DNA from 2 places in the Bradyrhizobium sp. USDA 4502 genome. Region 2 is predicted to be linked to the other one. Evidence: predicted binding sites of a transcription regulator. Region 2 holds the regulator's gene; the other holds the start of a gene.
The links. The regulator LexA, encoded in region 2, represses DNA repair genes until DNA is damaged. The targets are predictions, from matches to a motif close to TGTTCNNNNTGTGTTCNG.
Positions count from the first base shown of each region.

Region 1 (7,290 bases), 1.7 Mb from region 2:
TTCATCACCCATAGCGGCGAGTGGCAGCCGCTCTATCTCGAGGCGCTGAAGGTGAGGGAAATCGAGATCGAGCCGGTGGTCAACCTTCCGAACCACGACAGTCTGGAGCGCATCATCGTCGGTACGGGTCTCGTTGCGACCATCCCGCATCATCTGGCGCGGGCGATGCGCGGCGGGTGGCATGTCGCTGCGCTGCCGTTCCGCGTGCCGATCTCGATCGACATGTACTGGGGCGCCCGGACGGCCAAATCCGGCTTGCACAAATGGGCGCGCGGCCTGCTGGCCGAGGTTGCGAAGGCCTGCGCCGCCTGAGCGAGGAGCCGGGCTGCAGGTCCAAAGCAAAAGGCCCGCACCATCGGTGCGGGCCTTTGTCCGGCGCGTTGCTGCGCCGAAAGCGTGGGGCGTCAGAACAGGTGGTAGAACACGTAGTAGAGAACGCCCGAGATGATCATCGCGGCCGGCAGCGTCAGCACCCAGGCCATCGCGATGTTGCGGATCGTGGCCCATTGCAGGCCGGAGCCGTTGGCGGCCATGGTGCCGGCGATGCCTGACGACAGCACGTGCGTGGTCGAGACCGGCAGGCCGTAGCCGTCGGCCGCCGCGATCGTCGCGGCCGCCGTGATCTCGGCGCAGGCGCCCTGCGCGTAGGTCAGGTGGGTCTTGCCGATCTTCTCGCCGACGGTGACGACGATACGCTTCCAGCCGACCATGGTGCCGAGGCCGAGCGCGATGGCGACGGCGAACTTCACCCAGCTCGGGATGAACTTCGTCGCGGCATCGAGCGAGCCCTTGTACTGGTTCAGCGTGGCGATGTCGGCAGCGGTCAGCTCGGCTTCCTTGTCCTTCATCAGGAAACGGATCGCCTCGGACGCCAGGTACATGTCGTTACGGGTGTTGCCGACCGCGTCAGCCGGGAACTTGGCCAGCGATCCATACTGGGCAACCTGCTGGCCGATGTCGCGCACCAGCACCGCAAGCGACGGAAAGGTGCCTTCGTTGATCTGGTGCTGCGCGACATAGTTGGTCACGGCCGGGCGCGGGTTGCCGATCACGTTGTAACCGGCGGCCTTGCCTTCGATGACCTTGCTGGCCGCGGTCGAGTGCGCCGTGAACAGCTCGATCTGGCTCGAGGGCATTGCGCGGTTCAGCGCATAGGCGGTCGGCACGGTGCCGATCAGGATCAGCATGATCAGGCCCATGCCCTTCTGACCGTCATTGGAGCCGTGGAAGAAGCTGACCAGTGTGCAGGTCAGGATCAGGATGCCGCGGATCCACCACGGCGGCGGCTGGTCGCCGACCGGTTCGCCGAACAGCGCCGGCGTCGCGCGCTGCAGCGCGATCTTGAGGAGGTAGAGCAGGCCGGCGGCGAGCGCGAAGCCGAACAGCGGCGACAGCAGCAGCGCCTTCGCGATGTTGGTCGCCTGCGACCAGTCGACGCCCGAGGTGCCGTCACGGCCGCGCAGCAGCGCGTTGGTGATGCCGACGCCCATGATCGAACCGATCAGGGTGTGCGAGCTCGAGGCCGGCAGGCCGAGCCACCAGGTGCCGAGATTCCAGATGATGGCGGCGATCAAGAGCGCGAACACCATGGCAAAGCCGGCACTGCTGCCGACCTGCAGGATCAGTTCGACCGGAAGCAGCGAGACGATGCCGAACGCGACGGCGCCGCTGGAGAGCAGCACGCCGATCAGGTTGAACATGCCCGACCACACCACGGCGACATGCGCCGGCAGCGAGCGGGTGTAGATCACGGTGGCGACCGCGTTCGCGGTGTCATGGAAGCCGTTGACGAATTCGAAGCCGAGCGCGATCAGCAGCGCGACGAACAGCAGGATGTACGGCAGGAACGAGGTGATGCGCGTGCCGGTGGCGTCGACATCGGCATAGATGCTGTAGGCAACGAACAGCAGCGCGGCCGCAACCACGCCCAAATAGATAACCCCGGTGAGAGGATGAAAGCCCTTGTCGAGGTCCGGACCCTTTTTCAGGGCGGGCTCGATCGAGCCGGGTAACGCCATATCGCTCATGGTAAACTCCTGTCCCAATGCTCCCGATTTTGATCGATGCATATGACAAGCAATTGAAATCCGGCCCCGCGAGATGCACCGGTTTGCGGTGACGGTGGACATCGAGCCGAATTTTTGTGCAACGCATTGAGCGCGCACGTGGCTTCGCGGCCTCGTGGCAATCGTCAGCAAAAAGGGATCGCGGATCGCGACGGAAAGCTGTGGCCTGCGTTTCGCAGGGCGAGACAATGTGCGGAGGACGTCACACCGGCATCCGGCCGGCCGGGCAGCCGGAGAATTCGGCGGGCGCCTGCGAGTGGGAGGATCGCGAATGAGGGAGGCGGATTGATGAGAGATGAGGTGGCGCGCCGCACGATCGGGGCTAGCAAACCGCGCAGCGCGCCCGCCTCAGGGTACGTCATGGCGTGAACATGACGCCCGATACCTGCGGAACATGCTACCCTACCACGGATCAATTAAAGGTTGTAGGTATTTGTCCGCAGCTTAGAACAATTTCTCGTTGCGATGTGGTTCCTCAGGTTCCGCTGGTTTTACGGAACTCAAGCTGCATCGACTGATCTGCGCAACTGATGTGCGGCGATTTTCAGGTCGTCGATAAAGCGCTGATATTCCAGCGCCTTGGCTTTTTCATCCGGCAGCCGCAACAGATAGGACGGGTGCACAGTGACGAGCACCTTGGTTCCGTCGTGGTCGATCAGATGGCCGCGGTTCTTGTTGATCGGCGTGATCTTGCCGAGCACGCTCTGCGCCGCGGTGGCGCCGAGCGCCATCACGAGGTCCGGCTTGATGGTGGCGAGCTCGCGCTCGTACCATTGGCGGCAGGCGCGGATCTCCGGTGTGCTCGGCTTCTGGTGCAGCCGGATCTTGCCGTGCGGCACGAATTTGAAGTGCTTCACCGCGTTGGTGACATAGACCTTGCGGCGATCGATGCCGGCTTCCTGCAGCGCGCGATCGAGCATCTGGCCGGCCGGTCCGACGAAGGGGTGGCCTGCGAGATCTTCCTTGTCGCCGGGCTGCTCGCCGACCAGCATCAGCGTTGCGCTTTGCGGTCCCTCGCCGAACACGGTCTGGGTTGCGTCTTTCCACAGCGGGCAGGCGCGGCAATCGGCGGCCTCCTCGCGCAAGGCCGCGATGGTGTCGTGAGCTTGCCTGTCTTGAACTTGCTTGCCTTGAACTTGCTTGCGGGGCATCGGCGTATCCTGCCGCTTCTGCGGCTCGGCCGCCTTGCGTGCGATGAAGGGGCCGCTGGTCATGCGCATTGCGTCTTCGATCAGGGGTTTAATGATCGAGTCCTCGGGCAGGTTCCTCCAATAGGCTTGCGGCATCTCCATCACTTTCAGCCGTGCGGGATTGAAGCGGCCGTTGTCGTGACGCCGCCAGGCCTCCTCGAGCCGGTCCTCGGTCGGCACTTCGGATTTGGCGACGCCCGGCGTGATCGAGATCGCGTGCCCGTCCCAATGTGCGCAGACGTCGGGGGTCAGGATCGACCACGGCATGTCGGCGAAGCGGCCGGCGAAGAACGGCGCGGCAAGTTCGACGATGCGATGCTCCGGCTCGAACCAGGCGACGTAATGCGCCGTCCGTTCGCGGCCGATCTCGCGGAAGCGCAGATGCGCATGCATCCTGTCGATATCGACATAGACCGCGCGCGCCATCGCGTGGACCTCGGCGACATCGGGATCATCGGTCGCACTGAGCAGATCGTGATGGCTGCGCAGCCGCCACAGCAGGCGATAGAGCAGGGCGAAGCGTTCGTCACTGCGATGCAGGATCGCGGCCTTTGCGAGCTCGACGAATTTGGCCGACACATTGAACCGCGCCTGCGGCGTATCCGGCAATTCATTCACGCAGGATGCCGACGACAATTCGTCGTCGCTGCGTACGGTCCATGTGATCTCTGCGGGCTTCACATCGTTCAGCGCCAATCGCCGCGCGGCCTTGCGCCAGCCCTCGAAATCGGTGTCGTTGTCGAGCACGATGATGCGCATGCGATTGCTCCGTTTCCGTCACGCGCCATTTTCGGGGCCTGCGTGGCTAACACTGCGGAAGATCAGGGCCCGTCCGGTTCGGCGGCTGCTGAATCCCATTGATTCCACTCATGAATCAATGAGCTCACCAATCCGATTGACTCTGCGGGCCCTGTTAGCTTTATATTAGAACATATCATGAACAAATGAGCCAGTCCCTGGTTCTCTGTTCAGACCAGTGACGGCCTCAAATTTTGGTTGGAAGGAGCGGCGCATATGCCGGAGCGCGATCAGCAAAAGTGGTCGCCGGTTTTGCGTCCGATCGCGCTCCTCTTTTTTAAGAAAGGCGCATGATCTTGTCGCCAAACCGCTCACACTTTGGCGGATCATGCGCCGCCGCACGCATGGGTACGCTTGCGTCTCTGCGCGGCAGCATCGCGCGCATCGAGGCGCCATCGGATGCGGCGATGCCGAACCGCGTCGCGCTCGGACACGCCGGCGCGGATGCGATGCTGCGCGGCGGACTTGCGCCGGCGGCATTGCACGAGGTGTTTGCGGCCGGCCATCAAGGCGGCGCGGCGAGCGGTTTCATCGCGGGGCTCGCCGGACGGCTGTCGGCACGCAAGCCGCTGGTCTGGGTGCGGCAGGATTTTTCCGATCGCGAAAACGGCGCGCTATCGATACGCGGGCTTGCCGAGCTCGGCCTCGATCCGCGCCTCTTGGTCACGGTGCGCGCCGCCGATGTCGACAGCGGCCTGCGCACCGCGGCCGACGCGCTCGCCTGCGATGCGCTCGGCGCGGTCGTGCTCGAGGTCTGGGGCCAGGCGCGCCAGCTCGATCTCGTCGCCAGCCGCAAATTGACCCTGGCCGCGCAGGCCTCCGGCGTCACCGCGCTGGTGCTGCGGATCGCGGCAACCCCGATCCCCTCGACCGCGGAGACGCGCTGGATCGTGCGCGCGGCGCATTCGCCGCCGGGCAATGCCGCGAGCGTGTGGGGCGCGCCGTGCTTCGAGGCCGAACTCGTGCGCAATCGTCATGGCCCGGTCGGGCGATGGATCATGGAATGGAAATGTGATGAGTGCCAATTCAGTGAACCGTCGGCGTATTCTCAGCCTGTGGCTGCCACGCCTGCCCATCGACCGCATCAAGCGCAAGCTCGCGCAGGACATCGCCTCGCAAGCTGATGCACGGGAGGTGGCAGGGCTCCCTCTCCCGCAAGCGGGAGAGGCGAAGAAAGCAGAACTCCCCAGCGTCGTCGTCGCAAAAGACCACAACGCCATCCTGCTGCACGCGATCGACGAGGCCGCGGTGCGCGCCGGGCTGTCGATCGGGCTGCCGCTCGCCAATGCGCGGGCGATCTGTCCGGAGCTCACGGTCTATGATGCCGATCCCGCCGCCGATCTGAAGACGCTGAACGACATCGCCGACTGGTGCGACCGCTTCACGCCGCTGGTCGCGCTCGATCTGCCTTACGGTCTGTTTCTCGACATCACCGGCTGCGCGCATCTGTTCGGCGGCGAGCGAGCGCTGCTACAGACCGTGACGGGGGCGCTGAGCCGGCGCGGCTTTGCCGTCAGCGCGGCCATTGCCGGCACCTCGATCGCGGCGCGTACGCTGACGCGCACCGCCTCGGGCAAGATTGTCGCCGATGGCGAGGAGGCGGCGGCGGTCGGCCCGCTGCCGGTGTCGGCGCTCGGCGCCGATGCCGCTGTCACCACCGGCCTGCGCCGCGCCGGCTTGAAGACCATCGGCGATGTCGCCTCGCGCGCGCCGCATGAAATCTCGGCGCGGTTCGGTGCGGCCTTCACCACCTTGCTCAACCACGCGCTCGGGCAGGGCGATGCTCCGATCAGCCCGCGCAAGCCGCTGCCCGATTACATCGTCGAGAAGCGTTTCCCCGAGCCGATCGCGACCGACACCGTGATCGCGCTGACGCTCTCAAGCCTTGCCAAGATGCTGGTTGCGGCGATGGACAAGCAGGGCAAAGGTGCGCGGCAGCTGGAAGCGAGCTTCTTCCGCACCGACGGTGCGGTGCGCGCGATCATGGTCGAGACCGGGCGTCCGGTGACGCGGCCCGAGATGATCGATCGCCTGTTCCGCGAGCGGCTCGATGCGCTGAATGATCCGCTCGATCCCGGCTTCGGCTTCGATCTCATTCGCCTCGCCGCAGGGCGTACCGAGATCGTGGTACAGCAGCAGCGCGATCTCGACGCCACCATACACGACAATGACGAGCTCTCGGCGCTGATCGACCGCATCGCCGCCCGCATCGGCGGAAAACGCGTCGTCGTGCATCTGCCGCTGGAGAGCCACATCCCCGAACGATCGGCGCTCGCGCTGCCGGCGCAGCATCATCTGGCCGCGGCCAGCGCCGCCGCCTGGCCGGAGCACGTTGCGAGCGAACCACCGCTGCGTCCCTTGCGGCTATTCGAGCAGCCCGAACCGATCAAGGTGCCGTTCGCGACCGTGCCCGACGGTCCGCCGCATCAATTCACCTGGCGGCGCGCGCAGCACGAGGTGGTGCGGGTCGAGGGCCCCGAGCGCATCGCGATGGAATGGTGGAAGCAGGACGGCGCGTCGCTGACGCGCGATTATTTCCGCGTCGAGGATGCCGAAGGCCAGCGCTTCTGGATCTTTCGCGACGGTCTCTACGAGAGCGAGCTGCGCGACGAGGAGGGCAAGCCCGTTCCGGCCAACTGGTATGTGCATGGGCTGTTCGCATGAGCGCACCTCCACCTGATTATGCCGAGATCGGCATCACCAGCAATTTCTCCTTCCTGCGCGGCGGTTCCGATCCGCGCGCCTATGTGCATCAGGCGAGCGAACTCGGGATTCCCGTGATCGGGCTCGCCGATCACAACACGCTGGCCGGCGTGGTGCGCGCCTGGAAGGAGCTCGACAGCGAGAAGGTTGCCCATCCGCCAAAGCTTTTGATAGGCGCCCGCATCGTCTTCATCGACTCTACGCCTGACATCCTGGTCTATCCGCGCGATCGCGCCGCCTATGGCCGGCTGTGCCAGCTCCTGACCCGCGGCAAGCGCGGCGACGACATCGTGCGGATCGAGAAAGGCGAGTGCCATCTGAAGCTCGCCGACCTCCTCGACTTCGTCGAGGGGCAGCTCCTGGTGCTGGCGCTGCCGCATCGCTTTGAGGAGGCAGGCACGCTCGATCTGCTTGCAAAGCTGAAGGCAAGCGCCGCCGACGGCGTCTGGCTCGCCGCAAGCCTGCTCTATCGCGGCGACGACAGGCGCCGCCTCGCGCGGCTGCATGGCCTCGCCACCGACGCCGGTGTGCCG
Region 1 covers NZ_JBSSGF010000001.1:1,472,566-1,479,855, forward strand. Annotated here, with positions in the region: gene ACVW1B_RS06555 (LysR family transcriptional regulator) at 1-312, shown strand, start outside; gene ACVW1B_RS06560 (inorganic phosphate transporter) at 405-2,027, opposite strand; gene ACVW1B_RS06565 (UdgX family uracil-DNA binding protein) at 2,567-4,015, opposite strand; gene ACVW1B_RS06570 (ImuA family protein) at 4,399-5,178, shown strand; gene ACVW1B_RS06575 (Y-family DNA polymerase) at 5,069-6,718, shown strand; gene ACVW1B_RS06580 (error-prone DNA polymerase) at 6,715-7,290, shown strand, end outside.
Region 1: a site for LexA is predicted at 4,182-4,199, ahead of ACVW1B_RS06570 (ImuA family protein). Genes of this name have one in related genera too.

Region 2 (7,290 bases):
GGCGGATGTAGATGGCGATGGCCACCAGCAGGAACGAGACCAGGAACGGGACGCGCCACGCCCATTCGTCAAAGGCCTGATTGCCGGCCCAGGTTCGGGTCAGAACGATCACCGCCAGCGACACCACGATCCCCAGCGTCGGCGAGGTTTGTAGCCAGCCCGTGTAGTAGCCGCGGCTGTCGTCCGGAACATGCTCGGCGACGTAAGTGATGGCGCCGCCATACTCGCCGCCCAGGCACAGACCCTGGATCATCCGCAAACCGAACAGAATGAATGCGGCCGTCAGGCCGATCGACTGATAAGTTGGGATCAGTCCGATCGCTCCCGTTCCTAGGCCCATTCCGCTCAGCGTAATGAGGAATGTATATTTGCGGCCGACCCGATCGCCCATCCATCCGAACAGGAAGGCCCCCAGCGGGCGGATCAGGAATCCCGCAGTGAACAGCGCGATCGTGCTCAGCAGGGCTGCGACAGGGTGGGATTGCTCAAAGAACTTGACCGAAAGAACCGCGGCCAGGCTGCCAAAAATATAAAAGTCGTACCATTCAATGATGTTTCCCACTGACGCAGCGACAATCACGCGGCGAAAATCGCTTGGTACTTGAATTGCCATGTGCTGCTCCTCTCAAAAGCAAACGCTACTCCTCGCGTTTTTCAGCGATCTATCCGCTCGCGGAGTGCGCGTGGTGCGCGGCGTTACAGGCGAGATTTGCGCGTTCGTCCGCAACGCCTGATCTCAGGGGAGTTGTGGCCACCTGAGAGGAGCTCCAGCGGCCTTCAAGTGCCGCGAGCCGTCACTGCCTCATCCCCGTCTCTTTGGGAGTGGAGGCATCGGAACAGTCTATTCCTAATGTGATCGGTATCTTAGTGAGACTTTCGGCTCGATCGATTTGACGCAGGCGGCAGCCGTGGCCCGGCGCGAGCTAGGCAAGGCGCGACGATCCAGGTACCCGGGCGTTGCCGGTCCGTATTCTGCATCCGTTCCGCTAGTCGGGTGACGGGGCCATCCGCTAGCCTGCCGCCCGGCAGGGATCGCAAGCGGAATGGCGGAGCAGGGCACGACGCCGGGCGGCAAACGCGGCTACGCGGGGACGTGGCCGCCGCGCACGGCTGCGCCGGTCGGCGGCTTTCTCCCGGCGCGCGCCGGCATCTGGAAGCCTCTCGTCGAGACAGTGCGGCAATCGGCGCGCGCGGAGGCGGGGGCGGGCCGCCTGTTGCCCTGGGTGCCGGTGGCGTTCGGCACCCGCATCGCGTTCTATTTCGCGGCCGAGCACGAGCCGGTGCTGTCGGTCGCGGCCACCGTCGCAATCCTGCTCTGCCTGCTGGCGCTGCTGCTGCGGCGGCGCAGCGTGTTTCCCGTTATCGTGATGCTGGCCGCGGTCGCCGCGGGCCTTGCGACGGCGACCTGGAAGACGGCGCGCGTCGCTCACACGGTGCTGGCGCGACCGATGTTCTCGGTGGCGCTGACCGGCTTCGTCGAGACGCGCGACATCCGCGAGTTTCGATGGAGAGCCCGCGCGACATGACGAAGCTCAATCGGGTCCGGCTCTCGGTGAAGAAGGGCACCGCGCCCGATGTCGGCAGCTTCGTTGAGTTGAAGGCGCGGCTGTTGCCGCCGCTCGGGCCGCAGCGCCCGGGCTCCTATGATTTCGGCCGTGACCTGTATTTCCAGGGCATCGGCGCCTCCGGCTTCGTGATGGGCGCCGTCAAGACCAGGGAGCCGCCTGCGACCGGCGGCTTTGCGCTGCGCTACGCCGCCTTCATGCAGGGCCTGCGCGACGCCATCGACGCGCGGATTCGCACCACGCTCGACGGCGACCAGCGCGCGATCGCAACCGCCTTGCTCACCGGCCGGCGCGATGCGATCTCGACGCCGGTCAACGATGCGATGTTCATCTCGGGGCTCGGCCATGTGCTGTCGATCTCCGGCTACCACATGGCCGTGGTCGCCGGCGTCGTGTTCTTCGCGGTGCGCGCGCTGCTCGCGCTGTTTCCGGCGCTGACGGCGGGGCATCCGATCAAGAAATGGGCCGCGGCGGCCGCGCTGGTCGCCGCGGCGTTCTATCTGTTGCTGTCGGGCGCGGAGGTCGCGACGCAACGGTCGTTCTTCATGACCGCCGTGGTGCTGCTCGCCGTGATCGTCGACCGCCGCGCGATCACCTTCCGGACGCTGGCGGTGGCGGCGCTGATCGTGCTCGCGATCGCGCCGGAGGCGCTGGTGCATCCCAGTTTCCAGATGTCGTTCGCCGCGACGCTCGGGCTGGTGGCGCTGGTGCAGATCGGGCTGCCGAACCTGCTGGCGTCGCCCGACCATTCGGCGACCGCGCGCGTCGCGCTGTGGGGCGGGCGCGAGCTCACGATGCCTGATGCTGGCCTCGCTGGTGGCGGGGCTGGCGACGACGCCCTATGCCGCATTCCATTTCCACCGCGTGACGCCCTACGGGCTGCTTGCGAACCTTGCGGCGATGCCTGTCGTCTCGGCGGTCGTGATGCCGGCCGGCCTGCTCGGGCTCGTCGCCATGCCGGTCGGCTTCGACGGACTGTTCTGGGCGATCATGGGTCTTGGCATCGACTGGATGATCCTGGTGACGCAATGGGTCGCCGCACTCCCGGGCGCGGTCGGCCGCATGGCGGCGTTCGGCATCGGGCCGCTGATCGCAGCGAGCGCCGGCATCATCCTGCTCGGGCTGCTGCGCACGCCGCTGCGCTGGTCAGGCGCGGTGCTGCTGCTGGTGGCCTCGGTCTGGGCGCTCAGGGTGCCGCAGCCGGACGTGCTGATCTCGGGCGACGGCCGCAACGTCGCGGTGCGTGGCGGTGACGGGTGGCTGCATCTGATGCACAGCGCCAAGGATGCATTTTTGGTCAAGGAGTGGCTGGCGGCGGACGCCGACGCGCGCACCGCCACCGATGCGTCGCTCGGCGAGGGCGTCTCGTGCGATGCCGGCGGCTGCGTGACCCAGGGACCCGGCGGCGTCTTCGTCGCGCTGGCGACCCGGCCGGAGGCGCTGGCGGACGACTGCGAGCGCGCAGCCCTGATCGTGACGGCGCGGCCGGCGCCGCAGGGCTGCGCGGCATCGGTGATCGATGCCGAGCGGCTGCGCCGCCACGGCGCGCTGGTGCTGCGAAGGATCAGGGACGGCTACGCCGTCGATGCGGTCAAGCCCGGCGGGATCGACCGGCCGTGGTCGCCGGCGGTTCCCGGCGACGGCGAGAGCGAAACGACGCTGCGCGCGCCCGCCGCCGCGCCGCGGCCTGCGGTGGATGCGACGCCGGCCGAGACCGATCTGCAGGGCGATGATTAGCCGTGGTCCGGCGAGGGGCCGCTCGGCAGCTCGAACAGGCCGAGATGGTATTCGTCGGAGTCGGGGCCGGCGTCGGGCTTCTTGACGAGGGTGAAGGAAGCCTCGGGAAATTGCTCCCAGACTTTCAGGTCGTCGGCCGTTACCGTCAGCCAACCGAACCGGAACATGTAGCGGCCCGGTTCCGTGACGCGTCCAGCCTTTTGCCATGTGACCTTATCGACCACCGCGCACGTCCTCCGTGCCCGATGATGCGCCAAGGCGCCGGCCGACGCAAATCTCCTTCTGCGCCCCGGAAGCGGGAGTCCGGGGTCGCCCGAAATTGCTTAGGTCATCCGCCGCCGAACAGCTCATTCCGCGGCGACGATGCGCTCAACCCAAAAACAGCGTTGCGAATGCGGAGGGCCGCCGCTCCACAACCTTCGGCTTCTGCTCGACCGGCGGATGCAGCGCCGGCAATTGCAGCACGCTAACGCGCTGTCCCTCGACCAGCTGGGTCACCAGCACATGGCTGCCGTCGGGGAATTCGACCGCGTCATGATGCCGATCAGGCACGTCGGGCTCGACTTCGTTGAACACGCCGACGCGATAGTTCAGCGTCTTGGTCCAGATCCAGCGGCTGTCGTAGCGAACGTTCTCGGCGAAAGCGAGCTCGGTGCCCGGCAGCATGCAGACCGCGACAGTGGGGTCATTCTCCGAAGCAAAGCCGCGGGTCGACGTGCCGCGGAACGTCGTCGTGATCAGCGTCTCTCCGACAATGGCGGGGCGCGATGCCACGGCGTGCAGACTATAGTCACACATCGGATGGCTCCTCATTTCGAGGTAGCGACCCGTGCCTCTCCTTGAGGCATTAGGGCCTCTACCAGAGTGGACGATAGCGAACGAGCGTCTGCTCGTTTCTGGGCGATTGTACGACTGGTCCGAGATCGCTCCGATCACAAACACGCGACGCTGCGCGAGAGGTATCGGAGCGCATCGGGCAGGCCGTACGCAAGGAACGATCCGACGTGTTGCTCGTTCCCGGCCGCCGCAAGTATTTGCAATTCAGTATTTGCGATAAAGGCCGATCAGCTTGCCCTGGATGCGGACCCGGTTCGGCGGCAGGATGCGCACTTCATAGGCGGTGTTGGCCGGCTCGAGCGCGATCGATGCGCCGCGGCGGCGGAAGCGCTTCAGGGTGGCTTCCTCCTCGTCGATCAGCGCCACCACGATGTCGCCGGTATTGGCGACGTCGTTGCGCTGGATCAGCGCCATGTCGCCGTCGAGGATGCCGGCATCGACCATCGAGTCGCCGCGCACCTCGAGCGCATAGTGCTCGCCGGCACCGAGCATGTCGGGCGGCACGCTGATGGTGTGGCTGCGGGTCTGCAGCGCCTCGATCGGCGTACCGGCGGCGATCCGGCCCATCACGGGGACCGCGACCGGACGGTTGCCGTCGTCCTCGGCAATCGGCGGCGTGCTGGCGCGCCGGCCGAGGGTGCCTTCGATGACGCTGGGCGTGAAGCCGCGGCGGCCGTTGCCGCCGCCGGCCGAGAGTTCGGGCAGCTTGATGACCTCGATGGCGCGGGCGCGGTTCGGCAGGCGGCGGATGAAGCCGCGCTCCTCCAGCGCAGTGATCAGGCGGTGGATACCGGACTTCGAGCGCAGGTCGAGTGCATCCTTCATCTCGTCGAAGGAGGGCGGTACGCCGGCCTCTTTCAGACGTTCATTGATGAAACGCAGTAGTTCGTACTGTTTGCGCGTGAGCATCTCGAGTATTCCCCCGGTTGATAGCGTCGTTCGATTCCGAGACTCTTCTGGTGGGGCCTGCAGGCCGGGCCTGACCTCAGGAGCATGTGCTCGATGCACCTGCTTCCACGCGGCTTCCCGATTGTAGACACCAGTACTCGAAACAAATCATGAACGGACACTATATGTTCGATATGTGTTCCGCAACCACTTAATTTCCGGTGAACGCGTCGGGCAACGCACAATCGGCGGGGCGCGAAAACCCTATTCGGGCAGTGTCAGAATCTCGCATTCGCTGCCTTCGACGGCCGCCGCTGCAAACGGCGGACGCACGAGAAGTGCCCGTGCCGCAGCGAGATTCCCGAGCAGCGACGAGTCCTGCTGCGTCACCGGCGTTGCGATCAGCGTGCCGTCCTCGCGCGCTTCGAGCCGCGCACGCAGATAGTCCTCGCGCTGGTCGTTGGCGGCGAGGTCGCGGCCGAGCAGGGCGCTCGCGCGGCGATGATGAATCACTTTCCGGCCGCTCAGCGCCCGAATCAACGGCACCAGGAACAGGAAGGCGCAGACATAGGACGACACCGGATTGCCGGGCAGACCGATCACCCGCATCGCGCCGAGCCGGCCATGCATCATCGGCTTGCCGGGCCGCATCGCAATCCGCCAGAACGCCATCTCGACGCCCTCGGCTTCCAGCGACCGCTTGACGAGATCGTGGTCGCCGACCGAGGCGCCGCCTGTCGTGATGAGGACATCGGCGCCGGCCTCGCGTGCCCGGCGGATGCCCGCCGTGGTCGCCTCTACCGTGTCGGCGGCAACGCCGAGGTCGACGGTCTCGGCGCCTTCGGCGCGCGCCAGCGCCCGCAGCGCGTAGCCGTTGGAATAGACGATCTGGCCGGGACCGGGCTGCGAGCCCGGCATCACCAGCTCGTCGCCGGTCGCCAGCACCGCGACCTTCGGGCGGCGGCGCACCGCAAGTTCCGGATAGTTCATGGCGGCCGCCAGCGACAGCGCGCGGTCGGACAGGCGGCTGCCGCCGGCGAGCAGCACCTCGCCCTCACGGAAGTCGACCCCAGCCGGGCGGATGTGCCGCCCGACGCTGGCGGCCTCCGTGATCGTGATGTGGTCGCCGTCGACGGCGGTGTCCTCCTGGATGATCACCGCGTCGGCGCCATTGGGGATCACGCCGCCGGTGAAGATCCGCACCGCCTCGCCGGCGCCGACCGTCCGCTCGAACGGCCGGCCGGCGGCGACTTCGCCGATCACCTTGAGCCGGGCCTTTAGATCAGCCGCATCGGCGGCGCGCACCGCATAGCCGTCCATCGCCGACATCGGCTGCGGCGGCTGGGTGCGGAGCGCCGCGAGGTCGTGCGCAAGCGTGCGGTGGTAGGCGGCATCGAGCGCGACCATCTCCTCCGGCAGCGGTTCGGCGCCGGCGAGGACGGCGGACAGGGCATCGGCAACCGGCATCAGGGCCACGCTCAGAGCTCCTCAATTCTTAATGTTCAAATTCCAAGTGCGGTCAAAGCCCTTGCCACGTCATCCGTCGACGTCACGTGGATAGCATGAAGGCCGCGCGCCCGCGCACCTTCGATATTGGCGGCCAGGTCGTCGAAGAACAGGATCCGCGACGCCGGCACGCCGATGGCTTTTACCACATGATCGTAGGCCTCGGCGTCGGGTTTGCGGAAGCCGATGCTCGAGGACAGGAAGACGTTGCGGAAATGGCTGAGCAGCTCGGCATGGGTGACCGAGAAATGCGCGACATGGGCCGGATTGGTGTTGGAGAAGGCGTAGAGCGGCATCCGCTTGGCGGCCGCCGCGAGCAGCGGGGCGATGCCCGGCATCTCGCCGGTGAAGATCGCGTTCCAGCCTTCGAGGAACTGGGCGTCCGTGATGTTGATGCCGAGCGTCCGGCGCAGATTCTCGAAGAATGCCGCGTCGTCGATCCGGCCGATCTCGTGATGCTTGAAACTGTCGTCGACGACAAAGCGCGTGGCGAGCTCGGCGGGCGCACAGCCGGCATGCTGCGCCCAGTGCGCCATCACCTTGTCAAAGTTGATGTCGAGCACGACGCGGCCGATATCGAACAGCAGCACGTCGACGGAGTTGGGAGAGAATTGCGAGGTCATTGCGTGAAACCGTGTACGAGAATTGCGGGCAGGCGGCAATGTCCTCGATTTCAGTGACCGGTGTGTGGATTGTGCGTGGCGTTGCATTCATCGCGAGACTGTTCCCGCGCACACCGTCGTCCCGGCGAAGGCCG
Region 2 covers NZ_JBSSGF010000001.1:3,181,989-3,189,278, reverse strand. Annotated here, with positions in the region: gene ACVW1B_RS14585 (MFS transporter) at 1-613, opposite strand, end outside; partial or broken gene ACVW1B_RS14580 (ComEC/Rec2 family competence protein) at 1,044-3,302, shown strand; gene ACVW1B_RS14575 (hypothetical protein) at 3,299-3,526, opposite strand; gene ACVW1B_RS14570 (hypothetical protein) at 3,672-4,100, opposite strand; gene lexA (transcriptional repressor LexA) at 4,344-5,048, opposite strand; gene ACVW1B_RS14560 (molybdopterin molybdotransferase MoeA) at 5,292-6,503, opposite strand; gene ACVW1B_RS14555 (HAD family hydrolase) at 6,530-7,156, opposite strand.